3 regions of the uncultured Zoogloea sp. genome follow, and region 1 is predicted to be linked to each of the others. Evidence: predicted binding sites of a transcription regulator. Region 1 holds the regulator's gene; each other region holds the start of a gene.
What was found. Region 1 encodes LexA, which represses DNA repair genes until DNA is damaged. Its sites were predicted from a motif close to ACTGTATNTANATACAGT; they were not measured.
Positions count from the first base shown of each region.

Region 2: a site for LexA is predicted at 1,499-1,516, ahead of Q0672_RS18860 (PA0069 family radical SAM protein). Genes of this name have one in related genera too.
Region 3: a site for LexA is predicted at 4,066-4,083, ahead of recA (recombinase RecA). Genes of this name have one in related genera too.

Region 1 covers NZ_CALAYQ010000169.1:2,743-8,223, forward strand. Annotated here, with positions in the region: gene Q0672_RS18905 (ABC transporter ATP-binding protein) at 1-43, opposite strand, end outside; gene Q0672_RS18910 (peptidylprolyl isomerase) at 134-613, opposite strand; gene Q0672_RS18915 (peroxiredoxin) at 579-1,166, opposite strand; gene lexA (transcriptional repressor LexA) at 1,453-2,055, shown strand; gene imuA (translesion DNA synthesis-associated protein ImuA) at 2,167-2,919, shown strand; gene Q0672_RS18930 (DNA polymerase Y family protein) at 2,855-4,327, shown strand; gene Q0672_RS18935 (MATE family efflux transporter) at 4,363-5,481, shown strand, end outside.
Region 2 covers NZ_CALAYQ010000168.1:26,277-31,757, forward strand. Annotated here, with positions in the region: gene Q0672_RS18850 (diguanylate cyclase) at 1-291, shown strand, start outside; gene aroG (3-deoxy-7-phosphoheptulonate synthase AroG) at 293-1,375, opposite strand; gene Q0672_RS18860 (PA0069 family radical SAM protein) at 1,531-2,607, shown strand; gene Q0672_RS18865 (hypothetical protein) at 2,639-3,184, opposite strand; gene Q0672_RS18870 (type IV pili methyl-accepting chemotaxis transducer N-terminal domain-containing protein) at 3,189-3,983, opposite strand; gene tldD (metalloprotease TldD) at 3,985-5,442, opposite strand; gene Q0672_RS18880 (carbon-nitrogen hydrolase family protein) at 5,458-5,481, opposite strand, start outside.
Region 3 covers NZ_CALAYQ010000024.1:29,375-34,855, forward strand. Annotated here, with positions in the region: gene raiA (ribosome-associated translation inhibitor RaiA) at 1-248, opposite strand, end outside; gene Q0672_RS02380 (RNA polymerase factor sigma-54) at 265-1,722, opposite strand; gene lptB (LPS export ABC transporter ATP-binding protein) at 1,738-2,460, opposite strand; gene recX (recombination regulator RecX) at 2,447-2,896, opposite strand; gene recA (recombinase RecA) at 2,925-3,959, opposite strand; gene Q0672_RS02400 (CinA family protein) at 4,134-4,619, opposite strand; gene Q0672_RS02405 (phosphatidylglycerophosphatase A) at 4,619-5,098, opposite strand; gene thiL (thiamine-phosphate kinase) at 5,095-5,481, opposite strand, start outside.

The DNA.
Region 1 (5,481 bases):
CGACCTTCAGCAAGCTTTGAGCTTCCATTTGGAGTCTGCACATCCCAAAGAAAACGGACCGCCAGGCGGTCCGCTCGAATCCATGAACCGGCCGAGAACCCGGGCACCTTCGCACCCCTCAGCCGACATGAGATCAGTGGTGATGACCACCTTCGCCATGCACATGGCCGTGGCCGATTTCTTCGGCGCTGGCGGCGCGCACGCTCTTCACGGTGATGTCGAAAATCAGCGCGGTACCGGCAAGAGGATGGTTGCCATCGACAACCACCTTGCCGTCGGCGATGTCGGTGATGCGGTAGACCATTTCCTCGTCGTCGTTGTCGCCAACGCGCTCAAAAGACATGCCCACTTCGATGTTGTCCGGGAACAGGGAGGCGTCTTCCACCAGCACCAGCTCTTCGTCGAACTCACCAAACGCATCTTCCGGTGCCAGCTTGATGGTCAGCTTCTCGCCGACCTGCTTGCCGTGGAGCGCTTCCTCGATCACGGCGAAGATGCCGTCGTAACCGCCATGGAGGTACACCAGCGGGTGGTGACCGTCGTCGATCATGTTGCCATCCGGGTCCTTGACCGAGTAATCAAGCGTGACGACCGTGTTCTTGGCGATTTCCATTTACATTCCTTGAGTTGAGTTGCTTTACCAGCTGAAAGACTTCGGCCGCGTGGCCACGGGGATTCACATCGTGCAGCACATGGCGGAGCACGCCATCACTGGAAATGATGAAGGTCGAACGACGCACGCTGCGTTTCATGACGCCATCCACCACCGCCGACTGCCACACACCGTAAAGCCTGCACACGTCGCCATCTTCGTCGGACAAGAGCTCGACCGACAGGCCATGCTGGTCGCGAAAATCAGCGTGGGTGAGGCAGTCATCGGGGCTGATGCCGATCACGATACATTTTTCCTTCGCGAAATCGGCATCGTGATCACTGAAATCGATCGCCTGACGAGTGCAGCCGGGCGTGTTGTCACGGGGGTAGAAATACAGCACAACGTGGTGGGTGCCCAGCACCGACGCCAGATCGAACATTTCCATGTCGGCATCGGGCAGGGAAAAGAGCGGTGCAGGCTGACCTTCGGTCGGGGCTACCGCTTCGGCGGGGGATTCTAACCGAGCCGCCTTGAGAACTCTACCCGAAGCGTGTTGAGGGCTGACAAGCATGAAAATCTCCTCTGGGGGCTGAGGGCCCGGCAAGCGGAGCCCTGCTGATTAGGCGATTCGGACACGTGCTGTTCTCAGTTCTTCTTGTCTTTGCTTATGATGCCTCGTCAGGCTATTGGCGCGCGACGGGCACCCTTGAATGAATAGTCCATTGGCGCCCCGGCCTCAAGCGCTTTGTCTTCAGATTTTGATGTTTATCACGAGCAGAGCCCCCCCGGAAAGCCCATCTACAGCTTGTCATGCGCAAAACGCTGTATATAATTACATAAGACTTCAGGAGTATGCCGTGTCCGAACAACTCACCGCCCGTCAGCAAGAAATCCTTCAACTCATTCGCGATACCGTCGAGCACGAAGGTCGCCCGCCCACGCGGGCGGAAATCTGTACTGCGTTTGGCTTCAAATCCCCCAACGCTGCCGAAACCCATCTGCGCGCTCTCGCCAGCAAGGGTGTCATCTCGCTGGAAGAAGGCCGTGCCCGGGGCATCCGTCTCGTCGAATCCCTCGGCCTGCCCCTCGTCGGGCGGGTAGCTGCAGGTAGCCCGATTCTTGCCGCCGAGCACATCCAGCGCCGCTTCCATGTTGACCCCAACATGTTCTCGCCCCGAGCCGACTACCTGCTCCAGGTTCGCGGCCAGAGCATGCGCGACGCCGGCATCCTCGACGGCGATCTGCTCGCCGTCCACCGCACCACCGAAGCCCGGGACGGCCAGATCATCGTGGCCCGCATGGAAGACGACGTCACCGTGAAACGCCTGTCCCGCAAGGGGCCGATCGTCGAACTCCTGCCGGCCAACCCCGACTTTGAACCCATCATTGTCGACACCCGCAACGAGCCGCTGGAAATCGAAGGCCTCGCGGTCGGTCTGATCCGCAACGACAGCCTCTGATCCTCGTCAGCACAAACGGTTGCCCTGCCCTGCAATCGGCAGGCAACCGCGCAGCGGCACCTGGCGCGCAAGGCATGAAGCGTTCAATAACAGCCTAGTTCATTTATTGCCATGGCGCCTCCGGCTGTTTCTGTCCTTCGTTCCCCAGACGCGTTGCAGCATCTTGTGTGGCGTGGCGATCAGGTTGCCTCGGCAGCGCCCGGCATTGCCACCGGCCATGCCGCCCTGGATGCCGTGCTGCCCGGCAAGGGCTGGCCGGTCGGCGCACTCACCGAGATCCTCGTTCCCCATACCGGTGTCGGTGAGCTCGGACTGATCCTGCCCCTGCTCCAGCGGGTGCCCGAAAGGCGCTGGGCCGTCTGCATTGCGCCGCCAGGCCAGCTTTATGCGCCGGCCCTCTCTAGCGCGGGCATTCCCCTCGAGCGGCTGCTCCTCGTTGATGCCGAAAGCCCCGCCCATGCCCGCTGGGCGGCCCGCCAGTCGCTCAACTCCCATAGCTGCGCAGCCGTCGTGATGTGGCTGGCCGAGGCCGACAACGGCGCCCTTCGCCGACTTCAGCTGGCTGCTGAAGAAAGCGCCACGACACTCATCCTGATACGGCCTGCCACAGTGGCGGGCCAACCATCGCCAGCAGTGCTGCGTCTTGCGCTTACGGCACGGGATGGCGGGGTGGACGTGCGCGTGCTCAAGCGCCGCGGCCCACAACTGGCCGGCCCGGTCGCCATTGATCTGCCCCGACTGCCCGTCAGGCCGGCGCCATCGCCCCAATCCACCCAGCCTTCCGGTCATGCCGTCATCCATGCTCTGGTGCGCCCTCTACCTGCCCGATCTGCCCCTGCAGGTCTTCGCACGGGGGCAGGCTGAAGCCGGGCCACTGGCGGTTCTCAGCCCCCGTCCGCGCCAGCGCGTACTGGCAGCAACGCCTGCCGCCCGGGCCTGCGGAATCGAAGCCGGGCTCAAACGCGCCAGCGCCCTGGCGCTCCTGCCCAGCCTGACACTGATTGATCGGGATATCGCCCGGGAAACCGCCGCCCTTGCAGAGATCGCGGGCTGGGCCGGGCGCTTCACCTCGTCAGTCAGCCTTGATCCGCCCGCCACCCTGCAACTCGAGATCCGCGCCAGTCTGCGTCTCTTCGGCGGGCTCGACCCTGCCTGCGCAGCCATCGCCGACGGCCTGACCGAGCTGGGCTTCACCGCCCGGCTCGCCGTAGCACCAACCCCGCTGGCTGCCCGCTGGCTGGCCCGCTGCGCCCCGGGCAGCCAGATCACCGACCCCGCAAAGTTGCCGGAAACCCTCGACGCCCTGCCCCTCGGCACCCTGGCCGACGAGCCCGGCCTCGGCGCGGACACCCTCGAACTCCTCACCGGCATCGGCGCCCGCTGCCTGGGTGATGTCCGCTGCCTGCCCCGCAGCGGACTCGCCCGGCGTCAGGCCCAGGCGATCACCGATCTGCTCGATCGCGCCTACGGCGCCACACCCGACCCGCGTCGGTGGTATGTCGCACCGGAACACTACACCGCCAGCCTGCCCCTGCCAGCGCCCAGCGATCAGGTGGATACCCTGCTCTTCGCCGTACGCCGCCTGCTCGGTGGGCTGGGCGGATGGCTGGACGGACGTCAGGCCGGGCTAGAGCGTTTCTCCCTGGTGCTGGAATTCGAAGCCCTCACCAGCGCTCATCGGGGCCTCGCGCGGGAGGCCCGGCTCGACATCGTGCTCGGCACCCTTACCCGCGACATGGCCCGCTGCCAGCTGCTGGCCCGTGAGCATCTGAGCCGCCAGGCCCTGCCCGCACCGGTGGACACCGTACGCATCGAGGCCGACGCACCGCGCCCCATCGCCCCGCCCCGCAGCGATCTGTTCGATGCCAAAGCCGGCGAAGACGGCGACCCCGACCTCCTCGTCGCCACCCTGCGCGCGCGCCTCGGCAACGACGCCGTGCGCTGCCTCGCCACCCACCCCGACCACCGGCCGGAGCTCGCCTGGCGACGGGTCGATCCTCTTGCCCGGCCACGCGCAACCACAGCGCCCGACGCCCTGCCTGCCGCACCGCGCCCCCTGTGGCTGCTGGCCGAGCCGCGCCCCATCCAACAGCCAGCGCCCGAAAACCTCCTCGCAGGCCCCGAACGCATCGAATCCGGCTGGTGGGATGGCGACGACGCCGAGATCGCCCGCGACTACTACGTGGCCCGCCGCCGCGACCGCAGCCTGGTGTGGGTCTTCCGGGATCGGCGGCCGCCCCACGGGTGGTTCCTGCACGGCTACTTCGCCTGAAACACCCCGCCCCACCGCGCTACACTACGCCGCCCATGAAATCCCCCGTCGCCCTCTTCCAGCGCATCGCCGCCCTCGCCTGGCCGGTGCTGATCGCCCAGCTCTCGTCGATGACCCAGATGGTCAGCGACACCGTACTCACGGGCCGCTACGGCACCACCGACCTCGCCGCCGTGGCGGTGGGCAGCGGCATCTACATCTCGGTGGTGATGCTGATGGTGGGCATTCTGCAGGCGGTGGCGCCCACCGTGGCCCATCACGTGGGCGCGGGTCGCAACGACGAGATCGGGCCCGCCGTGCAGCAGGGCTTCTGGCTCGCCCTGGCCCTGTCGGTGCCGGCGATGCTCTTCCTGCGCCACCCGGACTGGCTGATGCAGCTCGCCGACGTGAGCCCGGAGGTGAACACCCGCGCCCGGGATTACCTCGCCACCATCGCCTGGGGATTGCCGGCGGCTTTCCTGTACCGCACCTTTTACGCTTTCACCAACGCCCTCGGGCGCACCCGGGTGCTGATGTTCATCAGCCTCACCACCACGGCGGTGCACATTCCCCTGTCGTGGGCACTCATCAACGGCCACCTGGGCCTGCCAGCAATGGGTGGTGTCGGCTGCGCGGTGTCGAGTGCCTGCATCTGCTGGCTGGCCGTGGTCTCAGCGCTGATCCACGTCCAGCGCACGCCCGCCTATCAGCCCTACCACCTGTTCTCCCGCTGGCAGCCGCCCCGGGCCGCCCAGCTTGGCGAACTCCTGCGGCTGGGGCTGCCAATGGGCTTCTCGAGCTTTGTCGAGATCACCTCGTTCACGCTCATCGCCCTGCTGGTGGCCCGGCTGGGCGCCACGGTGGTGGCCGGTCACCGGATCGTCGGCAATCTGTCGGCGCTGATCTACATGCTGCCCCTGGCCATCGCCATCGCCACCCTGGTGCTGGTCGGCCAGGCGCTGGGCGGGCACGACGGCACCGGCGCACGGCGCGCAGCCCGGGCCGGCATCGTGTTCGCCACCGGGCTATCGACGCTGGTGAGCATTGGCGTGTGGTTCGTTCGCGAGCCCGTGATGGCCGCCTACACCACCGACCCGGCAGTGCGCGAGCTCGCCGTGTCGCTGGTGATCTACATCTGCCTCTACCAGTTCTTCGACGCCATCCAGACGGTCGCC
Region 2 (5,481 bases), on a different contig from region 1:
GAATTCGTGATCCTGCTGGCCGAGCTCGACGAAGCCGGCGACGCCAACCGGGTTGCGGCGAAGATCCTCAGCACCCTGCACGAGCCCCTCGCCGCCCACACCGCCTGCCATCCGGTCAGCACAAGCATCGGCGTGGCCACCTTCCCGGAAGACGCGACGAGCGCCGAAGATCTCATCAAGATGGCCGACACCCGGATGTTCCGCGCCAAGCGGCGCGGCGGGCAGCGCATCGAAGGACGGGACGGCGCCCATCCCGGCGTCGCCCCCAGCCTCGCCACGCTGCCCGTCTGAATCAGGCCGGTTCGGCGCGCCGCACCCGGCGCTGACGCACGGCCTCGGCCAGCACGTCGAGCACCACCAGGCTGTCTTCCCAGCCGATGCACGCGTCGGTGATGCTCTTGCCGTACTCCAGCTCCACGCCCGGCTTCAGATCCTGACGACCTTCCTTAAGGTGGGATTCGACCATCACGCCCATGATGCGGTCGTTGCCGGCCGCCATCTGACCCGCCACGTCCCGCGCCACCTCCACCTGCAGCTTGTGCTGCTTGCGGCTGTTGGCGTGGGAGAAATCGATCATCAGCTTGCCCTGCACGCCCGCGGCGGAAAGCTCCTTGCAGGCCGCATCGACGCTGGCCGCGTCGAAGTTGGGGCCGGCGCCGCCGCGCAGGATCAGGTGACAGTCTTCGTTGCCGGCGGTGGACACGATGGCCGAGTGACCGGCCTTGGTCACCGACAGGAAGTGATGCGGCGCCTGGGCGGCCTTGATCGCATCCACGGCGATGCGCACGTTGCCATCGGTGCCGTTCTTGAAGCCCACCGGGCACGACAGGCCGGAGGCCAGCTCGCGGTGCACCTGGCTCTCGGTGGTGCGGGCACCGATGGCGCCCCAGGCGATCAGGTCAGCGATGTATTGCGGCGTGATCATGTCGAGGAATTCGGTGGCCGCCGACAGGCCCAGCTCGTTGATCTCGGCCAGCAGCTGGCGCGCCAGACGCAGGCCTTCGTTGATCGCGAAGCTGCCGTCCAGGTGCGGATCGTTGATCAGGCCCTTCCAGCCAACGGTGGTGCGCGGCTTCTCGAAGTACACCCGCATCACGATCAGCAGGTCGTCCTTCAGGCGCTCGGCCTCGACCTTCAGGCGGCGGGCGTATTCCATCGCCGCGGCGTAGTCATGGATCGAGCACGGGCCAATCACAACCAGCAGGCGGTCGTCGGCGCCAAACAGGATGCGGTGGATCGCCGTGCGCGCCTCGAAAGTGGTCGCCGCGGCCTTGGGCGATGCCGGAAACTCGCGCAGCACATGGGCGGGCGGGGCGAGCTCCTTGATGGCCTTGATACGGACGTCGTCGATGTGGATTTTCGAGGAGGCGTGCATGGTGAATCCTGTCGGCTTTGCTTGAGGGAATCGGCAATTCTAGCCGATGCGCCCGCCCCGTAACACGACGCCCTTCCCGTCGGCATGAATTGCGGCGCATCTGGCACCGACGCGCAGCCTTGAACTGTATTTTTATATAGTCTAATCTTGGCAAGATGAAGCCCCCAAGCCTGCCCCGCGGCCGCGGCAGCCGCCTCAATCCGGGCGACCGCTTTGCCGACTGGCAGCGCGCCGCCTTCGACGACGGCTGGGCCGACGACGTAGCGGATGAGCCCGATCACGGCCCGGCCACCACCCTGCTCCTCGACAAGGCCCGCTCGGTGATCGTCCGCAACGCCTCGCCCGACGTGCCCTTTGCCCAGTCGATCAACCCCTACAGGGGTTGCGAGCACGGCTGCGCCTACTGTTTCGCGCGCCCGGGCCATGCCTATCTAGGCCTCTCGCCGGGGCTGGATTTCGAGACGAAGATCGCCTGGAAACCCGACGCGCCGGCTGTGCTGCGGCGGGAGCTCGCCGCCCCCGGCTACCGCTGCCAGCCCGTTGCGCTGGGCATCAACACCGACGGCTGGCAGCCCGTCGAGCGGCGCCTGGGCCTGACCCGCCAGCTGCTGGCGATCCTTGCCGAAACCCGCCACCCGGTGTCCATCGTCACCAAGTCGGCGCTGATCGAGCGGGACATCGACCTCCTCGCCGATCTCGCCCGGGACGGGCTGGTGCAGGTGATGTTCTCGGTCACCACCCTCGATCCATGCCTCGCCCGCCAGCTCGAACCCCGCGCCGCCAGCCCGGCCCGGCGTCTGGCCGCCATGGCCCGGCTGCACGACGCCGGCGTGCCGGTGGGCGTGCTCTTCGCCCCGCTGATCCCGGCGATCAACGATCATGAAATGGAAAAGGTGCTCGAAGCGGCGCAGGCAGCCGGCGCCGATACGGCCGGCTACGTGCTGCTGCGTCTGCCGCGGGAGCTGCGGGCGTTGTTCGAGGACTGGCTCGTCGCCCATTACCCGGACCGGGCGGGCCATGTGCTGAGCCTGCTGCGCCAGCTTCGGGGTGGGGAACTCAACGACAGCCGCTTCGGCCACCGGATGCGCGGCGAGGGCGTGTTTGCCGATCTGTACAGCCAGCGCCTGCGGCGCTGCTGCGAGCGGCTCGGGCTCAATCGCAACCGCCGTCAGCTGGTCACCACGGCCTTCCGGCCGCCGGGGCGAGACGACGGTCAACTCGCGCTGTTCTGATCAGCGCGCCAAACAGCCCGAGCAACAACTTTCAGCGGCGGATCTGCACGCCCCACCCGAAGCCGCCGCCGTAACCACGGCGCCCAGGGTAGCCGTAGGGCCACATGGGGTCGCGGTAGGGCGAGTAGTAAGGAGAGTAGGTCGGGCCATAGTAGGCGCGACGGCGGCGCTCCTCTTCGGCCCGGGCGCGGTCTGCCGCCTCGATCCGGGCGGTGTCGGCACGCACCTTGTCGGCGGTGGCCTGGTCTTGCGCCCAGCGCGCCTGGGCGGCGGCAAGCTCGTCCAGCACCGCCGGGGCCACGCCCTGGCCGGCGAGGCGGGCACGCTCCTCGGGCGTCACCGCAAGATGGGTGCCGGTGCTGCGGATGTCCTCGATCAGCGCGGCGGGCGCCTCGCCCGCCCTGGAGCGCTGGATGATCTGCTCGATCGTCAGCGGCCCGGCGCGTCTTGCGGCGGCGATGGCCTCCAGCTCGCCCGGGCTCAATCGATCGGCGGAAGGCGCCACCCGCGGAGCAGCACACCCGGCCAGCACCGCCACCGATGCCGCAGCCGCCGCAAGCCATCCAAGACGCTTCATGGGCTCAGCTGGCGATCTTTTCATAGAGCGACACGACCGCGTCCATCTGTTCCAGGATGCGCTCGCTGGTGGTCGCCACATCGGCCGCGGCTTTCTTCAGATCGCCGGATGCGCGCAGGCTCAGGGCATTCTGGAAGAAGAACCACTGCTGCTCCACCAGCCCCAGCTCGGACTTGATCTGAGCGGTGTTCTGGGGCGCGGTCTTGAGCTCGTCCAGGGCCTTGGCGAACTCCTTCATCGCCCCGTCAAGCATCTCCCGGGCGGGCTCGGGATTGACGCCCACCTGCCGGAAGAAATAGGCCTTGGCCATCCGCTGGGACAGCATGCGCTGCCGGCCCGAGAGGTTGACCAGCCGGCCGGCCGGTGTGCCTGCCACCCTTTCGTAGGCGACGGTGAGCTTCTGCGCCGCGCCGAGCACCGCGTCGCTGCCGCCCCACACCAGCTTGGCGTCGGAGCGGATGTCCGCCAGCAGCGGCCGATAACGGCTCCACTCGGATTCGAGGAGCATATACGCGGAGCGGACTTCGTCGTTGGGCTGCAGGCCACGCAGCTCGACAAGCTGCTGGTCGAAGAGCCGCACCGAGTGGTCGAGGATGCTCTTTGCCCGATCGGGCAGCACGCCTTCGACCAGCATCAGCCACGCCTTGGCGCTGCGCTGGGACAGCATCCGCTGGCGGCCGGCGCGGTTGATCGCACCAGCCAGCGACAGGCCCGCAGGCGCGGGCGGCGTCGGCGCAGCCTGAAGTGCCGACGTCAGCGGCACGAGGGTGGCAGCAGCAAGAAACTCACGGCGCTTCATTTCAACCTCCAGTTCCACCCACAGTCAGCCCGTCGATGCGCAGGGTCGGCTGGCCGACGCCCACCGGCACGCTCTGGCCGTCCTTGCCGCAGGTGCCGACGCCCGGGTCCAGCGCCAGATCGTTACCGATCATCGAGACGCGGGTCAGGCAGTCCGGGCCGTTGCCGATGAGCGTGGCGCCCTTCACCGGGCGGGTGACCTTGCCATCTTCGATGAGGTAGCACTCGGACGTGGATAACACGAACTTGCCCGAGGTGATATCCACCTGGCCGCCACCGAAGTTGGCGGCGTAGAGGCCGTTCTTCACCGACGCGATGATCTCGGCCGGCTCGTGCTGGCCGGCCAGCATGATGGTGTTGGTCATGCGCGGCAGGGGCAGGTGGGCGAAGGATTCGCGGCGGCCGTTGCCGGTGGGCGCGACCCCCATCAGGCGGGCGTTGAGCATGTCCTGCATGTAGCCGGTGAGGATGCCGTCCTCGATCAGCACGGTGCGCTGGGTGGGGTTGCCCTCGTCGTCGATGGTGAGCGAGCCGCGGCGGTCCGGCAGGGTGCCGTCATCCACCACCGTCACGCCCTTGGCCGCCACCTGCTGGCCGATGCGGCCGCAGAAGGCCGAGCTTTCCTTGCGGTTGAAGTCGCCCTCCAGCCCGTGGCCGATGGCCTCGTGGAGCAGGATGCCGGGCCAGCCGTTGCCGAGCACCACGGTCATCAGGCCGGCCGGTGCCGGGCCGGCGCCCAGGTTGACCCGCGCCTGATGCACCGCCGCCTTGGCAAAGCCGGCCAGCACCTCGTCGCTGAAATAACCGTAGTCGTAGCGCCCGCCGCCACCGCCGGAGCCCTGCTCACGGCGGCCGTTCTCTTCCATGATGACGCTCACCGACACCCGCACCAGCGGGCGCACGTCGGCCGCCAGATGGCCGTCGCTGCGCGCCACCAGCACGACTTCCCACGAGCCGACGAGGCTGGCCATCACCTCCTTGACCCGCGGGTCTTCAGCCCGCGCCATGGCTTCGAGGCGCTCCAGCAGCTGGACCTTGGCCACGTCGTCCAGCGAGCCGTGGGGGTTGTCGGCCCGGTACAGGGCCGGCGGGCCCTTCTTGGCGGCCTCGATCTTGTGGGCCTTGCGGCGGCCACTGTCGGCGATCGCGCGGGTGGCCGCGGCGGCATCCTTCAGGGCCTTCAGGCTGATGTCGTCGGAGTAGGCGAAAGCGGTCTTCTCGCCGGTGATGGCGCGTACGCCCACGCCCTGCTCGATGTTGAAGCTGCCCGACTTGACGATGCCCTCCTCCAGGCTCCAGGCCTCGGAGCGGTGGTACTGGAAGTACAGGTCGGCGTAGTCGAGCTTGTGCCGGAAGAGCTTGCCGAAGACCTTGTCGAGATCCTCGAAGTCGAGGTCGTAGGGCTTGAGCAGCAGCTTGCTGGCGATCTTCAGGGGGTTCTGCGGGGGATTCTTGCTCATGTTCGGGTGCGGCTTTCAGCTGATCTTGCGGTGTTTGAG
Region 3 (5,481 bases), on a different contig from region 1:
CGGTCGAGCTTGTCGGTCAGGGCGTCGATGGCGGCATACATGTCGGCATCCTCGCTCTCGACGTGGATGTCCTTGCCACGCACGTGAACGGTGACTTCGGCCTTCTGACGCAGCTTTTCCACCGAGAGGATCACGCCGACGCTGGTGACGTTGTCGAAATGACGGATCACGCGATCGAGCTTGGAGGTGACGTATTCGCGGATGGCCGGCGTAACTTCGACGTGATGCCCCGTGATGTTGAGGTTCATGGTTCTTACCTTTCTGTCAGATGGTTTTGCGCAGACTGACCGGCGGGATATCGAGGGACTCGCGACACTTTGCGATGGTCCTGCGTGCCACGACGATACCCTGCTGGCCCAACAACTCGGCAATCTTGGCGTCGGACAAGGGTTTCTTCTTGTCTTCCGCGGCTACCAGCTGGCGAATCAGCGCCCGAATCGCCGTCGAGGAAGCCGCCCCACCGGTGTCGGTGGCGACGTGACTGCCGAAAAAATGTTTGAACTCGAAAATGCCTCTTGGTGTGGCCATGTACTTCTGGGTGGTCACCCGCGAGACGGTGGACTCGTGCAATTCCAACTGTTCGGCGATTTCACGCAGTGTCAGAGGGCGCATCGCCACATCGCCATAATCGAAGAACTGACGCTGCCGGTCAACGATCGCTTGCGACACACGCTGGATGGTGTCGAAGCGCTGCTGAACGTTCTTGATGAGCCAGCGGGCTTCCTGCAGGTGATTGGACAGGGAGCCACTGGCGCCGCGGTTGTCCCGCAGGATCTGGGCATAAAGCTGGTTGATGCGCAGCTTGGGCATCGCATCCGGGTTGAGGTTAACAACCCAGGTGTTGCGGACCTTGCGGACGATGACATCCGGAACCACGTAGCGGATGTCGGACTGGGCGAAGCGGGCGCCGGGCCGGGGGTTGAGGTCGAGGATCAGGGCGTGGGCTTCGCGCAGCTCGTCGTCGGTGCAGCGCAGGGCGCGCTTGAGCTTGAGGTAGTCGCGGGCGGCGAGGAGTTCGAGGTGTTCGGCGACGATGGCCAGCGCCAGCTCGCGTTCGCGGCTGGGCGGCAGGGCGCGCAGCTGCAGGCCGAGGCATTCGCCGATGTCGGCAGCGCCGATCCCGCAGGGGTCGAGGCTCTGGATGTGGCGCAGGGCGATCGTGAGGTCGTCCAGATCCACTTCGAGCTCGGGCGGGAGTAGCGGAAGGAGGTCTTCGAGGGCCTGGCTGAGGTAGCCGTCGTCGTCGAGGGCCTCGATCATGAAGCGGGTGAGGGCGCGATCCCGGTCGGACAGCTGGGTGAGGGCGATCTGGGCGTCCAGGTGGTCGCGCAGGGTGGTGACCGTGGCCTGGAGATCCTGGAAATCGTTGTCGTCATCATCGTCCCGCGAGCCGCTGCCGGAGCCCTGCCAGTCGCCGCCTTCGGCGAAGTCGAACTCCCGGTCGGTGTCGCGCTCGCGCTGGTCGGATTCGCGGGCCTGCTCCTGCTCGCGCTCATGGGCGGCCTCGCTGCCGGCGGGGGCGGCCGGGCCGGGGGCTTCGAGACGGCTGGAGCCGAGGTTCGATTCCGGCTCGTCCCGCTCGATCATCGGGTTCTCGAGGAGGATCTTCTCGATCTCCTGGTTGAGCTCGAGGGTCGATAGCTGCAGCAGCTTGATGGACTGCTGTAGCTGCGGGGTGAGCGCGAGATGTTGGGAGAGTTTGAGCTGGAGGCTGGGCTTCATGACAACAATGATGCCTTAAAGCCGGAAGTGCTCGCCGAGGTAAACCTGACGGACCTGTTCATTCCGGACGATGTCTTCCGGGCGGCCGCTGGCCAGCACTTCCCCGGCATTGATGATGAAGGCGCGGTCGCAGATGCCGAGGGTTTCGCGGACGTTGTGGTCGGTGATGAGGACGCCGATGCCCTTTTCCTTGAGGAAGCGGATGATCTTCTGGATGTCGATCACGGCGATCGGGTCGACGCCAGCGAAGGGCTCGTCGAGGAGGATCAGCCGCGGGTCGGAGGCGAGGGCGCGGGCGATCTCGCAGCGCCGGCGCTCGCCGCCGGAGAGGGAGATCGCGGTGTTGTCGCGCAGGTGTTCGATGCCCAGCTCGCCGAGGAGCTGTTCGAGGCGTTCGGCCATTTCGGCCTTGCTGAGCTTCTGCAGTTCGAGCACGGCCTGAATGTTCTCGGCCACGGTGAGCTTGCGGAAGACGCTCATCTCCTGGGGCAGGTAGGACAGGCCGAGGCGGGCGCGCTGGTGGATCGGGCGATGGGTCAGCACCTGGTCGTCGAGGGTGATCTCGCCGCCATCGGCGACCACCAGGCCGACGATCATGTAGAAGCAGGTCGTCTTGCCGGCGCCGTTGGGGCCGAGCAGGCCGACCACTTCGCCACTGCCGACGTCGAAGGAGACGTCGTGGACGACGGTGCGGGCCTTGTACTTCTTGCGCAGGTTGCTGACTTTAAGCAGGCTCATCGCCGGGGTGTTCTTTCAGGACTCTACGAATGATTTCGGTCGAGAAGCCGCGACCTTGAAGAAAACGCGCCTGGCGCGCCCATTCTCGCGCGTCTGCCGGTGCTGCGGCGAACTTTCGGCGATGGATGTCGCAGGCGCGTTCGAATTCACTTTCCGGACAGTTGTCGGCAATGGCCAGGCCGATCTGCTCGGCGTCGACGCCGCGCCGGGCGAGCTCGCTCTTGAGCCGGGAGGCGCCGAAGCGGGCCGCCTTGGCGCGCACGTAGGCATCGGCGAAGCGGGCGTCGGAGAGGAGGCCAAGCTCGACCAGACGGTCGAGTTCGGCGCTCACCTCTTCCTCGCTGCCGAGGGTGCCCAGCTTGCGGGCGAGCTCGGCGCGGGAATGCTCCCGCTGGGCCAGGCAGCGCAGGGCCCGCTCATGCAGACTGGTGGCCATGGACGACGGTGTTTCCTGCCGGAGACGTTCAGGCTGCCGCGGCGGGGGCGGCGGGCGTGATCACGGCCATCTCAGGCAGCCCGACGGCGACGCGGATCTTGTTTTCGATCTCGCGGGCGATGTGCGGGTTGCTCTTGAGGAATTCGCGGGCGTTGTCCTTGCCCTGGCCGATCTTCTCGCCGTTGTAGGCGTACCAGGCGCCGGACTTGTCCACGAACTTGTGCTGGACGCCCAGGTCGATGATCTCGCCCTCGCGGGAGGTGCCTTCGCCGTACAGGATGTCGAACAGGGTTTCGCGGAACGGGGGCGCGACCTTGTTCTTGACGACCTTGACCTTGGTTTCGGAGCCGATCACCTCGTCGTTCTTCTTGATGGTGCCGATGCGGCGGATGTCCATCCGCACCGAGGCGTAGAACTTGAGGGCGTTGCCGCCGGTGGTGGTCTCGGGGCTGCCGAACATCACGCCGATCTTCATCCGGATCTGGTTGATGAAGATGACCAGGGTGTTGGTGCGCTTGATGTTGGCGGTGAGCTTGCGCAGGGCCTGGGACATCAGGCGGGCCTGCAGGCCGGGGAGCTGATCGCCCATCTCGCCTTCGATTTCGGCCTTCGGGGTGAGGGCTGCGACGGAGTCGATCACGACCACGTCAACGCCACCGGAGCGCACCAGCATGTCGGCGATCTCGAGGGCCTGTTCGCCGGTGTCGGGCTGGGAGATCAGGAGGTCGCCGATATTGACCCCGAGCTTCTGGGCGTAGGTGACGTCCAGCGCGTGTTCGGCGTCGATGAAGGCGGCGGTGCCGCCGAGCTTCTGCATTTCGGAGACGACCTGGAGGGTGAGGGTCGTCTTGCCGGACGATTCGGGACCGTAGATTTCCACGACCCGGCCGCGGGGCAGACCGCCGATGCCGAGGGCGATGTCGAGGCCCAGGGAGCCGGTGGAGACGGTCTGGATGTCGCTTTCGACTTCGCCGTCGCCCAGGCGCATGATCGAGCCCTTGCCGAACTGCTTTTCGATCTGGGAAAGCGCGGCGGCGAGGGCCTTGGCCTTGTTGTCATCCATCTGTCGTGATCCTTGTAAAAAGGGTTTTGGAGATTATGGCACAGAGTTTGCGTGCGGGTGATCGCGCGTCGTCACGAGAGGTATCGGAGCGAAGAAAGTCGCGCAGACTGGTATTTTATACAGTTGCAGCGGAACGTCTACCGGATTTGCCAAGACCTTGATGCGGATGGGATTTCAGGCGTAGCGGCGGATGAGTTCGGTGAGGGCGAACACCACTGCCTGGCGGCGGACGGCCTCCCGGTCGCCGTCGAAGCGGCAGGTGGCGGTCTGGGGGGATTCGCCGGTCCGGCCCCAGCCGAAGCACACGGTGCCGACGGGTTTGTCGGCTGATCCGCCCCCCGGGCCGGCGATGCCGGAGATCGACAGGGCGAGGTCGGCCTCGGCCCGTTCGAGGGTGCCGCGGACCATCGCCGCGGTGGTCGGCTCGCTGACCGCGCCGTGGCGGGCGAGGGTCATTGGCGAGACGCCGAGCAGCGCGCACTTGGCGTCGTTGGAGTAGGTGATGAAGCCGCAGTCGAACCAGCCGGAGCTGCCGGCGGTGACGGTGACGACCTCGGCGACCCAGCCGCCGGTGCACGATTCGGCGGTGGCGAGGCGCCAGCTGCGGGCGGCGAGGTGGTCGCCGACGAGGCGGGAGAGGGTTTCGAGCTGGGCGTCCATTAACCGAGGAACCTCACGAGCAGGGCCAGCGCGAGCAGGGTGTAGCCGGCGGCGATGAGATCATCGAGCATCACGCCGAAGCCGCCGCGGGTGCGGTCATCCACCCAGCGGATGGGCTGCGGCTTGACGATGTCGAAGAAGCGGAACAGCACGAAGGCGGTGAGCTGCCAGCCGAGGCCTTCGGGGGTGAGCCACAGGACCAGCCAGATGGCGACGATCTCGTCCCACACGATGCTGCCGTGGTCGGCGACGCCGAGGGCGCGGCCGGTGCGTTCGCAGGCGAGGATGCCAAACAGGATGCAGGCCACCAGCAGCCCGGCGAACAGGCCGTCGGTGAGCGGCGCGCGCACAAGGGGAAACAGCAGCCAGCCGGTCAGGGTGCCAGCGGTGCCGGGGCCCTTGGGCCACAGGCCGGAGCCGAAGCCAAGGGCGACGAAGTGGGCCGGATCGGACAGCAGGAAACGGACGTTGGGCTTCATGCGCCGTTGCCGAAGTGGTCGTAGCCTCGGGCGGCGAGCTCGCGCAGGGTGCCGCTGGTGTCGCGCAGATGCAGGCCACCGGTGGCTGGGGTGATGCTGCCGATGCGGTGCAGGGGCAGGGCCAGCCGGGCGGAAAGGTCGGCCAGGGCGGCGCGCTGGGTGGGCGGAGCGGTGAACAGCAGCTCGTAGTCGTCGCCGCCGCCGGTGCAAGCGGCGAAGGCCCGGGCGGGATCGCCGCAGGCGGCCACGAGGGGCGCGAGGGGCAGGTTGGCTTCGTCGATCACCGCGCCGACCGCGGAGCTTTCGAGGATGTGGTCGAGATCGCCCAGCAGGCCGTCGGAGACATCGAGCATGGCGCTGGCGATGCCGCGCAGGCCGAGGCC